Azospirillum sp. TSH100: one gene and its partner. The protein of the gene in region 1 interacts with the protein of each later gene in a pairwise test. Links are inferred from orthologs where the notes say so. Each region holds a gene or a part of one and is shown in the gene's direction. Other genes may lie near its edges.

Region 1 (6,781 bases):
GCCGGCACCGCTGTTCCTCGGCCTTGCCATCATCTGCGAATCCCTGGCCCTGGTGACGCTCGTTGGCGGCTTCTTTACCCGCTGGGCGGCTCTGCTGTCGGCAGGCTGCATGGCGGTGGCCGCCTATGCCATCTTCGCCACCAAGGGCATCAACTGGTACTGGGCCAAGGGCGGGGTGGAGTATCTGGTGCTGTGGGGTCTGCTGTCCCTGGCGGTGTCGGCCGACGCCTGGCGCCGGACCTCGCGGTAAGCGGAACGGGCGCCGTCCCGCCGGAGGCGGCGCGACGAAACGCCTCTTGCCCGATGGTCATACCAGCCCTTAATGTTGCGTCGCAGCAAATGGCGGGGATGAAAGTCCGGGCTTGCGCTGTTCGTCATCAAAACCGTCGGTAGCCCATGGCACACTGGGGCCGGCGCCTATCCCAGCCCCGGATCCGGTCATGACCGTTCGCAACCTCGACAAGCTGTTCAAGCCCGCGTCCATTGCTCTGATCGGCGCCAGCCGCAAACCCGGCACGGTGGGGGCGGTGGTTGCCCGCAACCTGTTCCAGGCCGGCTTCGACGGTCCGGTGATGCCGGTCAACCCGACGGAACGCGCGGTGGAAGGGGTGCTGACCTACAAGACGGTGGACAGCCTGCCGATCACGCCGGACCTGGGCGTCATCTGCACGGCGCCCGACACGGTGGCGGCGACCATCGACGCGCTGGGCAAGCGCGGGACCAAGGCCGCCATCGTCATGACCAAGGGCATGTCGGCCGACCAGACCCAGGCGATGCTGGACACGGCCAAGCCCTATCTGATGCGGGTGCTGGGACCGAACAGCCTGGGCGCCATGGTGCCCGGCCGCGGCATGAACGCCAGCTTCGCGCCGGTGGCGCCCCGCAAGGGCGACGTGGCGCTGGTGGCGCAAAGCTCGATGGTGCTGACCTCGATCGCCGACTGGGCGACGTCACGCGGGATCGGCTTCTCGCATCTGGTGTCGCTGGGCGACCGCGGCGACATCGATTTCGGCGATCTGCTGGACTATCTCGCTTCCGACGTCACGGTGCGCGCCATCCTGCTCTATATCGAGAGCATCACGCACGCCCGCAAATTCATGTCGGCCGCCCGGTCCGCCTCGCGCCAGAAGCCGGTGATCGTCATCAAGGCCGGGCGATCGGACGAGGCGCAGGAGGCCGCGGCCAGCCACACCGGGGCGCTGGCGGTGTCGGACGCCGTCTATGACGCGGTGTTCCGCCGGGCCGGCGTGCTGCGGGTCAACGATCTGGCAGAGCTGTTCGACGCCGCCGGCACGCTGGGCACCGGGGTGCCGATCACCGGCGACCGGCTGGCCATCCTGACCAACGGCGGCGGCATGGGGGTGATGGCCACCGACAAGCTGATCCGGGCCGGCGGCCGGCTCGCCGCCCTGGCGCCGGAGACGCAGGAGGCGCTGGGCAAGGCGCTGGGTCCGCAGCCCGGCGGCGCCCCCTTCCGCAACCCGCTGCGCATCGGCGCCGACGCCACGCCCAAGCGCTATGCCGAGGCGCTGAACGCGCTGATGCAGGACAACGCCAACGACGCGGTTCTGGTCCTGCACTGCCCCTCCGCCCTGACCGACAGCGAGGCCATCGCCCAGGCGGTGGCGGAGACGGTGCAGGCCAACAAGGCGCGCCGCCACCCGGTGCTGACCAGCTGGATCGGCGACCAGTCGGCGATGGAGGCCCGCAAGCTGTTCGCCGATGGCCGCATCCCAACCTACAACGGCCCGTCCGACGCGGTGCGCGCCTTCATGCATCTGGTGCGCTACCGCCGCAGCCAGGAACTGCTGATGGAGACCCCGCCGTCGGTGGCGGAGGATTTCCAGCCCGACGAGATCACCGTGAAGAAGGTGATCTCCCGCGCCATGGCCGAGAAGCGCGAGTGGCTGAGCGAGTATGAGGCCAAGCGCGTGCTCGCCGCCTACGGCATCCCGGTGGTCGACACCCGCGTCGCCGAGACGCCGGAGGAGGCCGCCGCCGCCGCCCGCGTCATCGGCGGGCCGATCGCGCTGAAGATCCTGTCGCACGACATCACCCACAAATCCGACGTCGGCGGCGTGGCTCTCGGCCTGACCAGCCCGGAGGACGTGAAGGCGGAGGCCGAGGCGATGCTGGCCCGCGTCGCCGAACTGGCGCCCGACGCGAAGATCGAGGGCTTCACCGTCCAGGAGATGGCCGTACGCCCCGACGCCTATGAGCTTATCGTCGGCATGACCGAGAACGAGATGTTCGGTCCGGTCCTGCTGTTCGGCGAGGGCGGCATCGGCGTCGAGGTGGTGGAGGATTACGCGCTGGCCCTGCCGCCGCTGAACATGAAGCTGGCAGCGGAGCAGATGAGCCGCACCCGCATCCACCGCCAGCTTCAGGGCTACCGCTCGCGTGCGGCGGTCGATCTGGACACGGTGGCGCTGACGCTGAACAAGGTCAGCCAGCTGGTGGTCGATTTCCCCGAGATCGCGGAGATGGACATCAACCCGCTGCTGGCCGACGCGGACGGCGTGACGGCGCTGGACGCCCGCATCAAGGTCGGCGTGCCGGCGCTGGCCGGAGCGGCGCGGCTGGCAATCCGCCCCTATCCCAAGTCGCTGGAGGACCGCATCACCATCAAGGACGGCCGCCAGTTCTTCGTCCGCCCGATCCTGCCGGAGGACGAGCCGCTGGTGCACCATCTGGTGGAGAACCAGACGGCGGAAGACCTGCGCCTGCGCTTCTTCGCCCCGCTGAAGCGGCTGTCGCATCAGGCGGCGGCGCGTCTGACCCAGATCGACTATGACCGCGAGATGGGGCTGATCGCCGTCGGTCCCGACCAGCAGACCGGCGATACCATCATGTATGGTGTGGTGCGCATCACCGCCGACCCCGACAACCGCCGTGCCGAATATGCGGTGATGGTGCGGTCCGACATGAAGGGCCAGGGGCTGGGCTATATCCTGATGAACAAGATCCTCGACTATGCCCGCTCGCGCGGCATCAAGGAGGTCTATGGCGAGGTTCTGCGCGAGAACACCAACATGCTGAACATGTGCCGCGCGCTGGGTTTCGTCCGCAAGGAGAACCTGGATGAGCCCGGCGTGGTGGAGGTGCGGATCGAGCTGGGCGGCGGGCTGGCGGCGTAAATGACCGTCTGTACCGGTGGTTGACTAAAGGCACGGATGGGGCAATATCAGGCTTGGCGGACAGGGGGATTCCGCCCCCCTGCCCGCCAGCCCGATGCTAGCTGAAGAGATCAAGCAATCTCTTGACGATCTCCAACGCTAGGATCAGGAGTTGGAGGATTTCCTTCATCCTCTGTTCTCCTTGTGCGCAGCGGGGATGGCGGCCACTCCGCCATCCCGTCCGCGTCGCCACTGTGGCGCACGCATAGGTATTGCGAAAGCGCTTTCGCTCGCGAAATCAGGAATTTCAGTGGCTGCGCGGCGCCCCTGCGGGCATCGCCGCTACGCCGGCCCCAGCACGACCTGGACGTCGGCAGGCTGGCCGAAGAAGGGGGCGGAAGTGATCAGCAGGCGGCAGCCGGCCGCGGCGTAGGCGGCAGCGTTCGCCTCGGTCACGCCGCCGGCCGGGGCCACCACCGGCGGCGGGGTCAGGCGCCTTGTCGCCTCGATCACGGCGCGGGCGGCGTCAGGCGGCAGCTTTTCCAGCTGGATCACGTCGGTGCCGGCGCGGGCGAAGGCCACCGCCTCCTCCACCGATCCGACCTCAACCACGATCTTCTTTTCCGGGGCCTTGCGGCGCAACTCCGCGATCCAGACATCCGGAGATTCGGTCAGGAAGGCGCGGTGTTCGGAAAAGACCAGCAGCGTTTCCGACAGGCCGAGCCGGTGCATCACCGCCCCGCCGGCCCGCACCGCCTTGACGCTGAGATCCTTGGCACCGGGAAAGTTCTTGCGGGTGCAGGCGACGGTGACACCAGGGGCCGCATCGACGATGCGCCGGGCGCGGGTGGCGATGCCGGAGGCGTATTCGACCAGCGTTTGCGCCACCTTCCAGGCTCGGTGCAGCGCCCCGGCCGGGCCGTCCGCCTCCAGGAAAACCGTTCCGGCCCCGACTTCCGTGCCGCTGGGCTCGAAACGCAGAACCCGGCCGCCGGCCTTCTCCACCAGCCGCGCCGCCTCCTCCGTCCCCGCCAGCACCATGGCGCCGCGGGCGGTGAAGCTCATCCGCGCCGGATGCGCGGCGATCCCGAGCGCATCGGTTGTCAGGTCGCCGTAGGGAACATCCTGCGCCAGAAGCGCGTCGAGGGCGGCGTCGGGCAGGATGGTCGTCATCGGCGGGATTTCCTTCCTTCAGAGCCAGCCGCGCCGGCGGAAGTACCAGAGGGGGACCACCGCCGACAGCACCATCAGCAGGATGGCCATGGGATAGCCGAACTCCCAGTCGAGTTCCGGCATATGCTTGAAATTCATGCCATAGGCCGACGCGATCAGCGTCGGCGGCATCAGCGCCACCGAGACGACCGAGAAGATCTTGATGATGGCGTTCTGTTCGATGTTGATCAGGCCCAGCGTGGCGTCGAGCAGGAAATTCGCCTCGTGCGCCAGGAAGCCGGCATGTTCGGTCAGGGACCGCAGGTCGCGCGTCATCGTCTTCAGCGCGGTCTTCTGGTCCTTGTTCAGCCGGCCGCCGCTGACCGAGGTCATGAACACCACCAGCCGGTCGAGACCGGCCAGACTGTCGCGCACCTTGTGGGTCAGGTCGCCGGCGCGGCCGATGCCGCGCAGCACGTCCTGCAACTCGTCGGGTTTCTTGGCCGCCTTGCCGAAGCCGCCGCCGTCCAGCGAATCGTCGAAGACGCGGGCCGACAGCTCGTCGATGCGGCCGCCGACCAGCTCCAGCACGTCGGCGACCCGGTCAATCACCGCGTCGAGCAGGCCGAACAGAGCGCTCTCCCCGGTCGCCAGCAGTTCCGGCTGGCGGACGCAGCGGGCGGCGAAGGTGATGACCGGCAGCGGTTCGGTATAGCGCAGCGTGATCAGGTGGCGCGGGGTCAGCACGAAGGTCAGCTCGCCCTGCTCAGGGTGGGGCGAGGTGGCGCGCGAGATGATGGGAGAGGTCATGTAGATCCCCTCTCCCTCGACATAGAGCTGGCTGGAGGCCTCGATCTCCTTCATCTCCTCGCGCGTCGGCAGATCGCAGCCGGTCAGCGTGCCGACATGGGCGCGCTCGGCCTCGGTCGGGCGCAGAAGATCGATCCAGACCGCCCCGCCCGGCAACTCCTCGCCGAGTTCCAGCGGCTGGCGCACCACCCGTCCATCCTCGGCGCGGGCGTGGACGGTGATCAAAGGGCGGCCTCTTCAGGCACCGGCGCGCCGGCGGCGCGACAGGCAGCAGCCAGCGTGTTCAGCATCAGGCACGCGATGGTCATCGGGCCGACGCCGCCGGGGACCGGCGTGATGGCGCCGGCGACCTTCACCGCCTCGTCGAAGGCGACGTCGCCGACCAGACGGGTCTTGCCGAGTTCGGCCGCGGCGACGCGGTTGATGCCGACATCGATCACCGTGGCTCCCGGCTTGATCCAGTCGCCGCGCACCATCTCCGGCCGGCCGACCGCCGCCACCAGGATGTCGGCACGGCGGCATTCGCCGGCAAGATCGACGGTGCGGGAATGGGCCATCGTCACCGTGCAGTCGGCCTGCAACAGAAGCTGCGCCATCGGCTTGCCGACGATGTTGGAGCGGCCGAGCACCAGGGCGCGCTTGCCCTTCAGGTCGCGGCCCAGCGTGTCGCGGATCAGCAGCAGGCTGCCCAGCGGCGTGCAGGGCACGATGGCGCCCGGCTGGCCGGTGGCGAGCAGCCCGGCATTGACGACATGGAAGCCGTCGGCGTCCTTCTCCGGGACGATGCGGGCCAGCACCTTCTGGGTGTCAATGTGCTTGGGCAGCGGCAACTGGACCAGGATGCCGTGGACGGCCGGATCGGCGTTCAGCCGGTCGATCAGCGCCAGCAGGTCGGATTCGGCCATGTTGGCCGGCTCGTGATGGTCGAAGCTGTTCATGCCCAGTTCGACCAGGGCCCGTTCCTTGGAGCGGACATAGACCTGGCTGGCCGGATCCTCGCCCACCAGCACGACGGCCAGACCGGGGATGACACCATGGCTGGCCTTCAGCGCCGCCACACCATTCGCCACCCGCGCACGCAGGCCGGCCGCAAAGGCCTTGCCGTCGATGATCTTCGCGTCCGCCATGCTACTCTCCACCTTCGCTGCCCACATCGTCGATCAGGGGCGACAGCCGGGCCAGCAATGCCGCCGGGTCGCCCGCCACATGCAAAATCTTGTTCCGGTCGGTGGTGCCAGCCACCACGGTCAGACTGGTCTTGGGCACTTTCCATGCCTTCGACAACAGTTTTATGACGGCCTCATTGGCTTTGCCGTTTTCCGGCACCGCCGTGACCGCCAGCTTCAGCACCCGTCCCCCTCCGGCCGTCTCGGCGGTGCCGGTGACCGCGTTGCGCGACGCCTTTGGCGTCACCCGCAGCGCGATGCGCAGGCCGTCGGCCACCGCCTCGACAGGGGAGGAGGACGCCACGGTCAGAAGCGCGGCCAGTATTGCGCCATCAGGTTCTGAATGAAGGAGATCGCCAGCAGCACGACGATCGGCGACAGGTCCAGCCCGCCCATGTTGGGCAGGACGCGGCGGATCGGGCGCAGCACCGGCTCGGTGATGCGGTACAGGAAATCGCCGATCAGATAGACCGCGCGGTTGCGCGTGTTCACCACGTTGAAGGCGACCAGCCAGCTGAGGATCGCCGACAGGATCAG
Region 2 (15,529 bases), on another replicon or contig:
CGGGCCGGAGGCTCGTCCATGATCTGGCGGTCGCCGCCGGGGGGGCCGCGGCCATGCTGGTGGCCGTTGCCTTGGGGCTGACCGCGAGCGACACGCTCCGGAACCGGCTGCAAGGCTGGATGGCCGCCGCCAACCGTCCTGTTCTCCTTCGGGAGACCCGGCATGTGGAACTTGATGCGGGCGATACGGTCGACCTGATGAAAGCCATCCGTGGTGAAGCCGGAGCGCAGGGCTTCCGCCTCACGGCCGTGTCGTCCGCAGACATCGTCGGGAACATCAGGTTCGACCCGCAGCGGGGCCTTTTCCGGTACGAGGCGAGCGGGTTTGCCGAGCTTCCGTCCGGGGAACGGCGGGAAATGGCGCTGTCCTACTCCTTTGCCGATACCAGGGCCGATGGTGAGCGCCGTGACGGGACCGGAGATCTGGTCCTGGCGGTGCGGGGCACCAAGCCGAAGCCGCTGCGCTCCGAAGCCCGCACCCAGCGGATCGAAGTCCTGCCGGATGGCGCCGCCCGCCTGGATGTCGGCCCGTCCTTGGCGGCCATCACTCTTGATCTTGCCAAGACCTCGGGCAGCGTGACGGTGGATCGTGTGCAGGGGAAAATCGTCTATCGCCCGCCGGCCGTGCCGCCTCTCGGGAAAGTGGCCGATCAGTTCGCATATAGCGTCCGTGGCCCTGACGGTCCGGAGATCCGCACCGTCGTGGATATGATCATGACGTCTCCTAATCAGACACCGCCGGCGGAGGATGGCGCTTCGCCGAACATTCCGCCTGGTCCTTCGGGAGGCTGGCCGCCCCCGGGCTATTCGCTCAGAGGTGGGCGTTGATGAAGCCCAACCGGATCGGATCTTGATTTCCCAAAAAGGCAAATATGAAATGACAAATTATTCCTTCTCTGCGTCCAATCTTAAAAAAATTTATGGCCAGAAATTCTATGCAAACAACATGGCTGGCGGAGGTAATATCACCTTCTCCATTCATAATGAAAGCAATGCACGGCCACGGACCGGGTTGGAGGCGTACGGAATTCTGGTGTCCTGCCACCATCCGTCACTGGGTGACCTCCCCTCGTTCCTGAAGATATTCAAAGTCGATATCCCGGAGAGGCGCGAAAGGACCGAGTTCCTGATCCAATCCGGGCTGACGAAAAGCCATGAATGGCTTTTCCAGGGTGTGCCCTATGCGTGGCTGCCCGGCAGCACCATCAACAGCCACACCATCATCGGACACGTCGCATTGCAGATCGGCGGCCGGTTTGGTGGTTGTGCCGAGGATTTCAGCCGGCTGAAGGAGCAGGGGGCCTGGAACGGAACCTATGATCCCAAGCTCCGCAAGACCTTCGCCGCCCAGCTTTGCTGCGCGGTGGCGGCGCTGGAAAGCATGCAGATCGTGCATGGCGACCTCTCCGCCGCCAACATCATGATCGGGCCCGGACCAAAAGGCGAGCGGGTGTGCAGCCTGTGCGATTTTGATGGTTTCTATCACCCTTCGATCCAGCCGCTGCCCCGCACGGTCGGCGGCATCGCCTGCCGGCCCCTGGGGACCACGGGGTACCAGTATCCGGAGATCCTGAACCGCATCGCCGCCGACCCCGGCGCGAAGGACGGCAGCATCCTGGTCCAGACGGATCGCTTTGCTCTCGGCGCCATCATCTGTGAGCTGATGACATGGTCGCCCGATGCGGAAGCGCTGCTGGACCGCCATGAATTGCTGACTCCGGAGATGGTCCGCGCTCAATCGATTTCCGAACTTCCCGACCGCATCGTCCAGCTCTGGCCAAAAGGCTTCCGGTTGCTGGAGCGCGCGCTCAAGGCCGGCAGCATCGCTGACATGCCGAGCCCGGAAGACTGGCTCGAAGCGCTCGGGATTGGCGTCCGCCTGCATAAGGAGTTTCAGAACCGGCCGTTCTTCGAGTTCCACAAGCGCTCCGGAACGCGCACCAAGCTGGTGCAGAAGGTCCAGCTGTCCATGTCGGACACCGGCAATTTCGCAAGCGTCTCAAGCGAACTTTCGGAAATCGGCTATCAGTTCTCGGGCAAGAAGCTCCTGCTTAAGGTGGGATGGGGCCATCCGCTGTTCCTGATTCAGGACGGGCGCAGCCATTCTCTGGGGGACGGCCCGCAGGATGTGCCTCTCAACCCGGCTGACTCTCTGATTTCCAATTTCTGGGAAATCCGCGCCTTCGATGGTCAGCCGTCGGGTTGACCGGCCCGCCGTGGCTTCAGGCTGAGCTGTCGATCTCCTGAAGGGCCACGGCAAGGATCGCCATCCCGGCCAACCGGACGGTCAGCTCAGCCGCAAAACCGAACACGGCGCCCTCGGTCGTCGCATGACCACCAAGCAGACTTCTCAGCACCATGCAGGCAAAGGTCACCGGAAGGAGGGTGAGCACCGCAATCGCCACGGATTTCCACATCCTTCCACGTCCGCGCTTCCAGGTCTGGTCGATCGATTGAAAACGGTCCTGTGCGATTGCCACCGCCATCATCAGTGGCCCTCTCACATAGATCAGGGCGAAGACCAGAATGCCGCCGAGCAGTCCGGCAAGCTCGCCGATAGCGCTGTTCGCCGCGGCGAACACGATACCAAAGGCGATGGTGGATGGCACCAGCCCAAGCAGCAGCACACCGAGCACCTTGAGTTCGCGCAAGCCGCAGCGCAGATGCAGTGCCGCGAAGCCGCCCGGCGGCAGCCCGCTGTGTCGTCGGACCCAGCAGGTGAACAGGCTTGCATACGCAACGAGGTTGAGCGCGACGAAATAGGGAGGCAGACCGGGATCAGAGGCGAAGTTCCGCTTCATCAACGCGAACAACGCCACGATGATGGCGATGAACAGCCAGGATCGCCTGCCGAACTCCGCGATCTCTGAAATCACCGATCCATATGCGCGCCTGACGGTCGCGAAGACCCGGAGCGGAGCTGGGCCGGCCACTGGCGGAACTGCCGTTGGCGACGCCGTGTTGGGAGCGGACGACGGCCGTCGCGGCCCTGCGCTCACCCTGATGCGAAGGGCTTCGGCATAAAGTGCCTCGATGGCTTTGTTTTCGTCGCTCATGGCCACCTTTAGCGAGATGAGAGCCAGAAAGCTTGTCTTTTTCAGGGAAAGACATTCCGCATGATGCATCCTGGGATGCGTCATGCAGGCTATCGCACTCGCAATAAAGGTGGAAGTCAGTTTCCGGCATCGCCCCATGCATGACGTCCTGCAATCATGTCGACGCGATCTCTACGAGCTTCCGGTCAGCAAGCGCGGTCGACCATTGCGGATCAGGGAGCGATCAGACGATGCCGCCGCCGCCGGCGATGGCGGCGGGGCGTTCGGCCCCCACCTTGCGGCGGTAGCCGCTGGCGCGGTAGGCGGCGATCGGGTCGATGGCGCCGCCGGCATCGAGACGGGCCTTGGCGAGGATCGGCTCCACATCGGTGCGGAAAGCCTGCTTCAGCGTTTCCGACGCCATCAGCGCGTCGTTCTCCTCCTGATGACCCGCCAGCGCCACCCGGTCGACCAGCAGCGCCTGGACATAGGCGCGACGGATTTCGTTGGCCGAGCGGATCAGGCTTTCAATCGGGTCGGTGACATTGTGCGACTGGTCGATCATGTGGGCGGGGCGCAAGGCCTCCAGCGCCTCGCCGGCGCCGACCAGTTCGTTGAAGACCAGGAACAGGCGGAACGGGTCGATGGAGCCGCTGTCGAGATCGTCGTCGCCGTACTTGGAGTCGTTGAAATGGAAACCGCCAAGCTTGCGGGCGCGGATCAGCCGCGACACGATCTGCTCGATGTTGACGTTCGGCGCATGATGGCCGAGATCGACGAGGCAGAAGGCCTTGCTCCCCAACTCCTGCGCCGTCATGTAGCTGGTGCCCCAGTCCTGCACGACGGTGGAGTAGAAGGCCGGCTCGTACATCTTGTGTTCGGAGAAGATGCGCCAATCCTCCGGCAATGCCGCGGCGATCCGCTTCATCGAGTCGAGATAGCGCTCGAAGGCACGGCCCAGATCGGACTGTCCGGCGAAGTTGGAGCCGTCGCCGACCCAGACCGTCAGCGCGCTCGATCCGATGGCCCGGCCCAGTTCGATGGTGGCGATGTTGTGTTCCACCGCCTGATCGCGCACCGCCCGGTCGGTGTGCGACAGCGAGCCGTACTTGTAGGACAGCGGCTGGCGCGGATCCTTCGGGTGATCCTGGAAGGTGTTGGAGTTCATGGCGTCGAAGGCGAGGCCGAGGCTGTCCGCCTTCGCCTTCAGCTCGCGCGGGTCGGCGGCGTCCCAGGGGATGTGCAGCGACACCGCCGGCGTCGCCCGGCCGAGCTGCTGGATGACGGCGCAGTCGTCCAGCTTCTCGAAGATGGTCCGCGGCTCGCCGATGCCGGGGAAGCGGGCGAAGCGCGTCCCGCCGGTGCCGACCCCCCAGGAGGGGACGGCGACGTGGAATGCCGCCGCCCGGGCGGTGACGGCGTCGATGTCGACGCCGCGCCGGGCCAGACGCTCGCCCAGCGACGCGTAATCGGCCGACAGCGCGGCCCGCTGCGCCTCGTTCGAACGTTCGATGACATCCCGGCCGATCGGATACTGGATCATGTCGCACGTCCCTTGTGATTTTTTGTACGGGCCTTATCGCCGGACTCAGCGCGTGAAGGATTGGGCATTGCCGGCGTCGACGTTGACGATGTTGCCCGTCGATTTGGCGGAGGCGTCGGAGGCCAGGAAATAGATCGCTTCGGCGACGTCCTCCGGATAGACCGAGCGCTTCAGCAGGGAACGGTTGCGGTAATGGTCTTCCAGCTGTTCCACCGACAGGTTGGAGGCGGCGGCGCGCTGTTCGCGCCATTCGCCGTTCCAGATCTTGGAGCCGCGCAGCACGGCGTCGGGGTTGACGACGTTGACGCGGATGCCGGCCGGCGCGCCTTCCAGCGCCAGACAGCGGGCCAGATGGATTTCCGCCGCCTTCGCCGTGCAGTAGGCCGCCGCGTTCGGCGAGGCGGCGAGCCCGTTCTTGGAGGCGACGAACACCACCGATCCGCCGATCCCCTGGGCGAGGAACAGGCGGAACGCCTCGCGCGCCACTAGGAAATAGCCGGTGGACAGGATGTCCATGTTGCGCGTCCACACCGACAGCTCGGTCGCCTCGATCGGCGCGGAGGAGGCGATGCCGGCGTTCGACACCAGGATGTCCAAGCCGCCGAACTCGACGCAGGCCTTGGCGAAGCCGTCGCGCACCGCACTCTCGTCGGTCACGTCGAGCAGGAGGGAACGCACCTGATCCTTGCCGTAGGCGCGGGCAAGCTCCTGCGAGGCGGCCTCCAGCGCCGGTCCGTCGATGTCGGCGAGGACGACGCAGGCCCCCTCGCGCAGCATGCGCTCGGCGGTGGCGCGGCCGATGCCGCCGGCGCCGCCGGTCACCAGGGCGGAGCGTCCGGCCAACGCCTTGGGCTTCGGCATGCGCTGGAGTTTGGCTTCTTCCAAGAGCCAGTATTCGATGTCGAAGGCTTCCTGTTCCGGCAGGCCGCAGTAGCTGCTGACCGACGAGGCGCCGCGCATGACGTTGATGGCGTTGACGTAGAACTCCCCGGCGATGCGGGCGGTCGCCTTGTCGCGGGCGAAGGTCAGCATGCCGACGCCGGGCACCAGATAGACGATGGCGTTCGGATCACGCATGGCCGGCGAGTCCAGACGGCGGCAGCGCCCGTAATAGGCGGCGTAGTCGGCGCGGTAGGCGGCGACGGCATCCGGCAGCCTGGCGAGCACGGCGTCGAGGTTGCCCGCGACCGGATCGAAGGGCAGCACCAGCGGCCGGATCTTGGTGCGCAGGAAATGGTCGGGGCAGGAGGTGCCGAGCGCCGCCAGCGGCGCCAGATCGCGCGAGCCGACGAACTCCAGCACGGCGGCGCTGTCGTCGAAATGGCCGGCCTTCTTCTCGTCGCCGCCGATCAGGCCGCGGATGGCCGGCATCAGCCTTGCGGCGACGGCCTGCCGTTCGGCCGGCGGCAGGGTCGGCACCACCGCTCCGCCAAAGGCCGCCTTGCCCGCAGTCTCACGCTCGAACCAGGCGATGGCCGCGTTGATGATGCGCAGCGTCGTCTCGTAGCAGGCCTTCGAGCTGTCGCCCCAGGTGAACAGGCCGTGGCCTTCCAGCACGACGCCCTTGGCTTCCGGATTCGCCGCGGCGAACTTCGCCAGCTCCAGCCCGAGCTGGAAGCCCGGACGGCGCCAGGGCAGCCAGCCGATCTCGTCGCCATAGACCTTGCAGGTGATCTCGCGGCTGTTGGCCGTCGCGGCGATGGCGATCACCGCGTCGGGATGCATGTGATCGACATGGCGGTGCGGAAGATAGGCATGCAGCGGCGTGTCGATCGAGGCGGCGCGCGGGTTGAGGTTGAAGGTGCAATGGGGCAGGTAGCCGACCATCTCGTCCTCGTGCGCCTCGCCCCGGTACAGGTCGCGCAGGCGCAGGAGCTTGTCCATGTAGAGCGTCGAGAAGCCGTCGAGCTTCATGGTGCCGACATCGCCCCCCGATCCCTTCACCCACAGGACCGGCACCGGCTCGCCGCTCAGCGGGTCGGGCATGGTGATCTTGCCCGACGTGTTGCCGCCGCCGTAATTGGTGATCCGCTTGTCCGATCCGAGAAGGTTGGAGCGGTAGAGGAGCCGCCCCGGCTCGTCCAGCGCGTCCGCGACCTTGTCGTCCCACAGGTTCTCCAGGCGCCGGGCGCCGTTCGTGTCGGTCATGTTCGAGTCCTCCTTGGTCACGCCTGCCCAAATCACGCCTGCCCCAATCACATCGGCGGGCAATAGGCTGTGCCGCTGATCATTCGTATTGCCGATCGATCGGTCGGAAGTCAACAATTCCGATCATAAAAAATCATCTCCGATCAAAATTTGCGCGTACATGATCGAAAATGATTGACGGATATGGTTCGTTAGGGCAACAGTTTGCGAAAGGGAGGATCGAATGCTGGAAAGCGAACGCCATCGGATCATTCTGGGGCTGGTGCAGAGCCGGTCGGTGGCCTCGGTCGGCGATCTGGCGGAGCTGACCGGCGCGTCGGAGGCGACGATCCGCCGGGATATCGCGGCGCTGGCGCTTCAGAAGAAGCTGCGCAAGGTGCGCGGCGGCGCCGAGGCGATCACGCCGTCGCCCTACGGCACCATCACCGCCCGGCCTTTCCGCATGGCCGAAACGGTCAAGCAGGTGGAAAAGCGCCTGATCGCCCGGGCGGCGGTGGATCTGTGCGAGCCCGGCGACGCCATCGTCATCAATGGCGGCACCACCACCTTCCAGATGGTCCACCACATGGCGGACCGCCAGATGCAGGTGATGACCAACTCCTTCATGATCGCCGAGCATCTCATCAAGCATTCGAAATGCACGGTGCTGCTGCCGGCCGGCGCGGTGTACCGCGAACAGGGGCTGATCCTGAGCCCGTTCGAAAGCGACGGAATCGCTCATTTCCGCGCAAGGCGGATGTTCATGGGCGCGCAGAGCATCTCCGCCTACGGCATCGGCGAGGGCGATCCGCTGATCATCCAGTCCGAACAGCGGCTGATGCGTCAGGCCGACGAGCTGGTGGTGCTGGTCGACTCCTCGAAGTTCGACGCCCGCTCCTCGATGATCATCGTTCCGCTGGAGCGGGCGCACACCATCATCACCGACGACGGTATCAGCGACGCCGCCGCCCGGACGATCGAGGCGGCCGGCGTCCGCCTGATCGTCGCCCCCGCCGACCGCAGGGCGCTGGAGGAACCGTCGGAGGTCGCCTGACCCGCCAAGCTTGCAAGCAAACACGAAATGGGGAGGAAACAAAGAATGTCGGTGTTCAGCAAAATGCTTCTGCCGGTCGCGATGGCGGTCGGCCTCACCGCCGTTTGCGCCATCACTCCGGCCGCGGCGCAGGACAAGGTCCGCATCGCGCTGGTGGTGAAGTCGCTCGGCAACGGCTTCTTCGAGGCGGCCAACCGGGGCGCCCAGGAGGCGGCGAAGGAGCTCGGCGGCGTCGAGATCATCTACACCGGCCCGACCACCACCTCGGCCGAAGGCCAGATCGAGGTCATCAACGCGCTGATCTCGCAGAAGGTCGACGCCATCGCCGTGTCCGCCAACGACCCCGACGCGCTGGTTCCGGCGCTGAGCAAGGCGATGCAGCGCGGCATCAAGGTGATCTCGTGGGATTCGGGCGTGTCGGCCAAGGGCCGGCTGATGCATCTGAACCCGTCGTCCAACCAGCTGATCGGCAACATCAACCTGAAGCTCGCCGCCGCCGCCCTGCCGGACGGCAAGGGCGACGCCGCCATCCTGTCGGCGACCGCCACCTCGACCAACCAGAACATCTGGATCGAGGAGATGAAGAAGGCGCTGCCCAACTATCCCGGCCTGAAGATCGTCACCACCGTCTATGGCGACGACCTGTCGGACAAGAGCTATCGCGAGACCCAGGCGCTGCTGAAGACCTATCCCCAGGTCAAGGCGATCATCGCCCCGACCTCGGTCGGCATCGTCGCCGCCGCCCAGGCGGTGAAGGACGCCGGCAAGATCGGCGAGGTCTACGTCACCGGGCTCGGGCTGCCGTCGGAGATGGCCGGCGCCATCAAGTCGGGCGCCAGCAAATCCTTCGCCATCTGGAACCCGATCGACCTCGGCTACACCGCCACCATGCTGTCCTACGATCTGGTGAAGGGCAAGATGACCTCGGTCCCGGAAGGTGCCAAGCTGAAGGCCGGCCGCATGGGCGAGATCACCGTCGGCAAGGGCGGCGAGGCGGCCATGGGCGATCCCTTCACCTATGACGCCTCCAACATCGACCAGTTCGCCAAGATCTTCTGATCGGACGCGCTGAAGCGGCCGGCGGGCCCCGCTGCGGTCCGCCGGCCATCCCCTGCATCGCGCTCCCCGCGACCGACCTTTGCGGCTCAACGACAGGCAGGCTTGTCCGATGTCAACCCTCCGTCCTGCCCAACTCCATCCCACCACAGCCGATCGACCATCCTCCGCACCGGATACGCCCGTTCTGGAGATGCGCGGGATCACCAAGCTGTTTCCCGGCGTGCGGGCGCTGTCGGACGTGACCCTGACCCTGCGCGCCGGGCGGGTCACCGCGCTGATCGGCGAGAATGGCGCCGGCAAATCGACGCTGGTCAAGACCATGACCGGCATCTACCGGCCGGACGGCGGCGACATCCTGATCGACGGCAGGCCGGTCGTCTTCGGCTCGCCCGCCGTGGCGGAAGCCGCCGGCATCACCGCCATCCACCAGGAGACGGTGCTGTTCGACGAATTGAGCGTCGCCGAGAACATCTTCCTCGGCCATGCGCCGAAGACGCGGTTCGGGCTGGTCGACTGGAAGGCCGCCAACGAGCGCGCCGCCGCGCTGCTGCGCTCGCTCGACGCGCCGTTCGGGCCGCGCACCCGGTTGAAGGATCTGTCGATCGGCCAGCGCCATCTGGTGGCGGTGGCCCGCGCCCTGTCGATCGAGGCGCGGGTGATCGTGATGGACGAGCCGACCGCCGCCCTGTCCCAGAAGGAGGCGGAGGAACTCTTCGCCATCGTCGAGGCGCTGAAGGCGCAGGGCCGCGCCATCCTGTTCATCAGCCACAAGTTCGAGGAGGTCTTCCGCATCGCCGACGATTACGCCGTCTTCCGCGACGGCCGGTCGGTGGGGGCGGGGGTGCTGGCCGGCACCGATCAGGCGGAGATCGTCCGCCTGATGGTCGGCCGGCCCATCGAGCAGACCTTCCCCAAGATCGCCGTGGTCCCGCGTGAGCTGGTGCTGGAGGTCGAGGATTATTCGCATCCCACCGAATTCGACGGCATCGGGTTCCAACTGCGGCGGGGCGAGATCCTGGGCCTGTACGGCCTCGTCGGCGCCGGCCGGTCGGAGTTCTGCCAGTCGCTGTTCGGCATCACCCGGCCGTCGCGCGGGCGGGTGGCGATCGACGGCCGCGAGGTGGTCATCCGCTCTCCCCGTCAGGCGATCGAGGCCGGGCTGGTCTATGTGCCGGAGGAGCGCGGCCGGCACGGCGCGGTGCTCGCCATGCCGATCGCCGAGAACGTCACGCTGGCGTCGCTGGGCGCCGTCAGCCGTGGCGGTTTCCTGCGCCGCAAGGCCGAATTCGCCATGGCGCGCACCTATGCCGACCGTTTCGATCTGCGGGCGGCGTCGCTGTCGCAGCCGGTCGGCACGCTGTCCGGCGGCAACCAGCAGAAGGTGGTGATCGGCAAGTGGCTGGCCACCGGGCCGAAGGTCATCATCCTCGACGAGCCGTCGAAGGGCATCGACATCGGGTCCAAGGCGGCGGTCCACGCCTTCATCAGCGAACTGGCGGCGCAGGGGCTGGCGGTCGTCATGATCTCGTCCGAGCTGCCGGAGATCCTGGGCATGAGCGACCGCGTGCTGGTGATGCGCGAAGGCCGGCAGGCCGGCATCCACGACCGCGACGGGCTGTCCGCCGAGACGCTGGTGCGCGCGGCGACCGGAAACATGGAGGTCGCGGCATGAGCCCGCTCACTCACCTGCCGAAGCGGCGCGAGGCGCTGCTGCTGGTCGTCGGACTGCTGCTGCTGGGGCTGATCGCGCTGCGGGCGCCGGACTTCGTGACGCCGGCCAACCTTGCCGGGGTGTTCACCGACAGCGCCATCCTCATCATCCTGGCGATCGCCCAGACGGCGGTCATCCTGACCCGCTCGATCGATCTGTCGGTGGCGGCCAACCTCGCGCTGACCGGCATGGCGGGCGCCATGCTGAACGCCGCCTATCCCGGCATTCCGGTGCCGCTGCTGGTGTTCGGCTCCGCCGCGATGGGGCTGGCGCTGGGGGCGGTGAACGGGCTGCTGGTGTGGAAGGTCGGGCTTCCGGCCATCGTCGTGACGCTGGGGACGCTGACCATCTTCCGCGGATTGGCCTTCGTGCTGTCGGGCGGCGAGTGGGTGAACACCTTCCAGATGTCGCACGCCTATCTCGACCTGCCGCGCATGATGCTGTTCGGCCTGCCGCTGCTGGCCTGGGCGGCGGTGGCGGTGATCGCGCTGGCGGCGCTGCTGTTCACCCGTACGGCGGCTGGACGGGCGCTCTACGCCGTCGGCGGCAATCCGGCGGCGGCGGCCTATGCCGGGATCGACGCCGGCCGCACGGTGTTCCGCGCCTTCTGCTTCTCGGGCCTGCTGGCCGGGCTGTGCGGCTATCTCTGGGTGTCGCGCTTCGCCGTCGCCTATGTCGACATCGCCGCCGGCTTCGAGCTGGACGTGATCGCCGCCTGCGTCATCGGCGGCGTGTCGATCTCCGGCGGGCTGGGGTCGGTCGGCGGCGCGGTTCTCGGCGCGCTGTTCCTCGGCATCATCAAGAACGCCCTGCCGGTCGTCGGCATCTCGCCCTTCTGGCAGATGAGCATTTCCGGCGCGATCATCATCGCCGCCGTCATCCTCAACACGCGGGCGGAACGGACCAAGGGCCGCATCATCCTCCGGCGCCTGACCGCCGGGCAGGAGACCGGAGCATGACCATGTTGGACGCCAAGGTGCCGTCGGGCGCCCAGGACGACGCGGCGAAGCGGGATGGCGACGCCCGGCCGGTCCGCTTCATCCCCGACCGCGGCGACGCGCCGGCGCTGGCGCTGCTGCGCAGCTGGGAGACGCTGCTGCTCGCCCTGATCGCGGCGATCGTCACCGCCGCCAGTCTGGCCTCGCCCTATTTCCTCGACATCTGGAACCTGTCGGACGCCACCTTCAATTTCACGGAAAAGGCGATCGTCGCCCTGGCGCTGGCCTTCGTCATCCTGTCGGCGGAGATCGACATCTCGGTCGCCGGGATCATCGCGCTGGCTTCCACCATGATGGGGATGACCGCCGCCGCCGGCCATCCGGCCGCCGTCATCGTCGCGGTCGGGCTCGCCACCGGGCTGGCCTGCGGCGCGCTGAATGGGGTGCTGGTGACGGTGCTGGAACTGCCCTCCATCGTTGCCACCATCGGCACCATGAGCCTGTTCCGCGGGCTGGCCTACGGCATCCTCGGCGACGGCGCCTACACCCGCTATCCCGCCGAGTTCGCCTATTTCGGCCAGGGCTATGTCTGGGAATGGCTGTCCTTCGAGTTCACCGTCTTCCTCGGTTTGGCACTGCTTGCCGGCATCGTGCTGCACGGCACCGCCTTCGGGCGGACGGTGCGGGCGATCGGCCACAATCCGGCCGCCGCCGAGTTTTCCGGGCTGCGCGTCCGGCGGGTGAAGTTCTGGCTGTTCCTGGCGGCGGGGCTGGCCGCCGGGCTCGCCTCGGTCATGCTGACCAGCCGGCTCGGGTCCACCCGGCCGTCGATCGCCACCGGCTGGGAGCTCGATATCGTCACCATGGTGGTGCTGGGCGGCGTGGCGATCACCGGCGGGACCGGCACCATCCCCGGCGTCGTGCTGGCGGCGCTGGTCATGGGGCTGCTGACCTTCGGGCTCGGCCTGCTGAACGTGTCGGGCATCATCATGTCGATCGTGGTCGGCGCCATGCTGATCACCGTCGTCGCCCTGCCCATCCTGCTGCGCCGGCTGTCGGCCCGGCTGCGGAGGCCGGCGGCATGACCCCCACAATGAATCGCGACACGCACGAGAAATACGCCTTCCGCATGAACCTGAAGCCGGGGATGGAGGCGGAGTACAAGGCGCGGCATGACCGCATCTTCCCGGAACTGGTGGAGCTGCTGCGGGAGGCCGGGGTCACCGACTACTCGATCCATCTCGACCGCGAGACCGGCCATCTGTTCGGCGTGCTGTGGCGCCGCCGCGACCATGGCATGGACGCGCTGCCGCAGCATCCGGTGATGCGGCGCTGGTGGGCGATGATGGCCGACATCATGGAAACCAAGCCGGACAACGAGCCGGCGGTCACGCCGCTCGTCACCCTCTTCCACATGGACTGACGCATGACGGAGCCCCGCTTCATCGCCGTCTTCGACGTCGGCAAGACCAACGCCAAGCTTGTTCTGCATGATCTGGCGCAGCGGGCCGACCTGTTCGTCGCCAGCGAGCCGAACGCCGTCCGCCACGATGGCCCCTATCCCCATTACGACACCGACAGGCTCTGGTCCTTCCTGCTGGCGTCGCTGGCGGCCTGCGCGGCTGAGCATCGGGTGGATGCGATTTCCGTCACCACGCACGGCGCCTGCGCCGCACTGGTCGATGACCGGGAGCTGGTTCTTCCCGTCCTCGATTACGAAAGCGCGCTGCCGGAGGAGACCGGCCCGGACTATGAGCGGCTGCGTCCCGGCTTCGAGGAAAGCTTCTCGCCGGGGCTGCCCTGCGGCCTGAATCTCGGGCGGCAGCTGTATTGGCTGGAACGCCTCCATCCCGACTCTTTTGCCAGGGCCCGCCATATCCTTCTCTATCCGCAATATTGGGTGTGGCGGCTGACCGGCGTGGCGGCGAGCGAGGTCACCTCCCTCGGCTGCCACACCGATCTGTGGGCGCCGGCGTCCGGCACCTTCTCCTCCCTGGTCCGACGGGCCGGCTGGCGGATGAAGTTCCCGCCGCTGCACAGCGCCTTCGCCGCGGTCGGCATGCTCCGTCCGGAGATCGCCGCGCAGGCCGGGCTGGGTGAGCGGCCGGTTCCCGTTCATTGCGGCATCCACGATTCCAACGCGTCGCTGCTGCCGCACATCCTGGGACGGCAGGCGCCGCTGTCGGTGGTGTCGACCGGCACCTGGGTGATCGCCCTTTCCGTTGGCGGGGCAATGGGCGGGGCTTTGGCGAGGCTCGACCCGGCGCGCGACATGCTGGCGAATGTCGATGCCCTGGGGCGGCCGGTTCCCTCATCCCGTTTCATGGGGGGCCGGGAGTATGATCTGCTGACCGGACGCAGCGGTGCCGTCCCATCGCCGGCGGAGACCGGGCGGGTGCTGGACGGAGCGGTGATGGCGCTTCCCACCTTCTCCCCCGGAACCGGGCCGTTTCCCTCGCACACCGGGCGGTGGACCGCCGATCCGGCAAGCCTGTCCCCCGGCGAGCGGGCGGCGGCGGCGAGCCTCTATCTGGCGCTGATGACGGGAGAGATGCTGGGCGCGATGGCGGCCGGCGGCCCGACCATCGTCGAGGGGCCGTTCGCCCGCAACGACCTGTTCCTGGAGGCGCTGGGCGCGCTGACCGGCCGTCCGGTCCTCGCCTCCAGCGGGACGACAGGGACCAGTGCGGGGGCCGCGCTGCTGGCGGCCGGCGAGGCGGATCACGGCCGGGACGAGGTTGCCTATCGCCAGACCACGGCACCCCCGGATGTCGCGCGGCGAATCTTGGGCTATGGAGTGCGATGGCGCGGCCTGCTCGACGGGGCCTCTGCCAAGCGAAGCTCGCGGATGGCCGGCCGGCCGGACCTCGATCCCGTCAGTTCGGCGTGATACGGGACGCCGGAAATTTGTCTGGCGCGCCCATTTGTCTGCCCCTAAGACTGCTGCACCGGCCGGCTTCCGAAGCGGCAAGGATAAAGGCGGACGAGGCATGCGCGTCGCGACGACCGAAGATCTGGTGCGGCAGATCGTGGCTGAATTCAATGCCGGACGCTTGGAGCAGGCGGTATCCCTGTGCGAGACCGGCCTGCGGCGGAGCCGGAACGATCCGGTCCTCAACCACCTGTTCGCGGCGGTTCTGTTCGCCAAGGGCGACGCGGCCAGGGCGGACATCCATATCCAGGCCAGTCTGGCGGCGAGGGCCGACAACGCGCCCGCTCACTTGCTGGCAGGCCGCATCGCGCGGTCCAGCGGCGCGTTCGACCGGGCCATGCGTCACCTCGGTCGTGCCGCCGCAGTCTCCCCCAGCCTCGAAATCCTGATTGAACAGGCCCGCACCTTGGATGCCGCCGGCGACCGGAGCCGGGCGGCCGAGGCTTGGCGGGTGGTGAACCACACCAATCCCGCCTTGCCGGAGGCCGCCGCGCGCCTCGGCCGGCTGCTGTTTGAAGACGGCTTGCTGCGTGATGCGGCCACCGCGCTGGAAGCCGTCCCGGCGACCGCCCGGACGGCCTCGCTCTGGTTCGACCTTGCCCTTGTTAAGCAGGATTTGCGGGATTTGTCCGGCGCGGCCGAGGCCTACCGCAAGGTGCTCGACCTGCAACCCGACAACGCCCAGGCGGCGGTGAATCTGGGCATCGTGCTTCAGGACATGCACGACATTGATGGTGCCGTTGCCGCCTATCGGACCGCCTATGGCGCGCAGCCCGAAACCTTCGGCGTGATCGCCATGTCCTTGACCTCGGCACCGCAGGGCCAGCTGTGGCTCGACCGCGAGGCATTGAAGCGGATGCTCAAATCCTGACACCCGATTATGGTCAGACGGTGTGCGCCGGCGTATGGCGGCGCTTGGCGCGGAAGCGTTTGCGGTAGACGCCGGGGCCAGCGAGCACCTCTGTCACCGTTTGCTGGTAGGCCGCCTTGTGCGCCTCGTCGAACGGTTCGTACACCAGATCGGGGGCTGCCCGGGGCACCGGAAAACACTGTGCGATCGGTGTGCCCTTGGGCAGGACGCCGGAGAAATCGGGATCGGACCAGATCGCCGGGAAATTGATCCCCGCATCG

Evidence for each region.
Region 2: the proteins of E6C72_RS05195 (region 1) and E6C72_RS14500 interact in binary tests that used the Escherichia coli proteins (3 or more experiments, as listed by UniProt). The link is inferred for Azospirillum sp. TSH100 from one-to-one orthologs.

What each region holds. Positions count from the first base shown.
Region 1 is NZ_CP039634.1:1,080,326-1,087,106, reverse strand. What follows is about bases 111-3,337. They hold E6C72_RS05195 (bifunctional acetate--CoA ligase family protein/GNAT family N-acetyltransferase), read left to right. Parts: upstream 111-440; coding sequence 441-3,137; downstream 3,138-3,337. Other genes in these bases: E6C72_RS05200 (DoxX family protein), read left to right, coding at 111-250. Also shown: more of E6C72_RS05200, read left to right, coding at 1-110; ModD protein, read right to left, coding at 3,459-4,289; E6C72_RS05185 (magnesium transporter CorA family protein), read right to left, coding at 4,308-5,303; bifunctional methylenetetrahydrofolate dehydrogenase/methenyltetrahydrofolate cyclohydrolase FolD, read right to left, coding at 5,300-6,205; E6C72_RS05175 (DUF167 family protein), read right to left, coding at 6,207-6,521; E6C72_RS05170 (YggT family protein), read right to left, coding at 6,551-6,781. UniProt on the Escherichia coli protein: Catalyzes the acetyl-CoA-dependent acetylation of lysine residues of a large number of target proteins. Acetylates RNase R in exponential phase cells and RNase II.
Region 2 is NZ_CP039635.1:400,163-415,691, reverse strand. Bases 5,948-8,853 are described here. They hold E6C72_RS14500 (DeoR/GlpR family DNA-binding transcription regulator), read left to right. Parts: upstream 5,948-6,948; coding sequence 6,949-7,758; downstream 7,759-8,853. Other genes in these bases: rhaS (rhamnose ABC transporter substrate-binding protein), read left to right, coding at 7,804-8,817; E6C72_RS14505 (bifunctional rhamnulose-1-phosphate aldolase/short-chain dehydrogenase), read right to left, coding at 5,948-6,725. Outside these bases: E6C72_RS14525 (protein phosphatase 2C domain-containing protein), read left to right, coding at 1-827; E6C72_RS14520 (protein kinase), read left to right, coding at 817-2,205; E6C72_RS14515 (hypothetical protein), read right to left, coding at 2,222-3,139; rhaI (L-rhamnose catabolism isomerase), read right to left, coding at 3,279-4,577; more of E6C72_RS14505, read right to left, coding at 4,623-5,947; E6C72_RS14490 (sugar ABC transporter ATP-binding protein), read left to right, coding at 9,008-10,489; E6C72_RS14485 (ABC transporter permease), read left to right, coding at 10,486-11,487; E6C72_RS14480 (ABC transporter permease), read left to right, coding at 11,484-12,551; E6C72_RS14475 (L-rhamnose mutarotase), read left to right, coding at 12,548-12,889; E6C72_RS14470 (FGGY-family carbohydrate kinase), read left to right, coding at 12,893-14,356; E6C72_RS14465 (tetratricopeptide repeat protein), read left to right, coding at 14,457-15,269; E6C72_RS14460 (hypothetical protein), read right to left, coding at 15,283-15,529. UniProt on the Escherichia coli protein: Represses ulaG and the ulaABCDEF operon. Two ulaR binding sites have been identified in each promoter.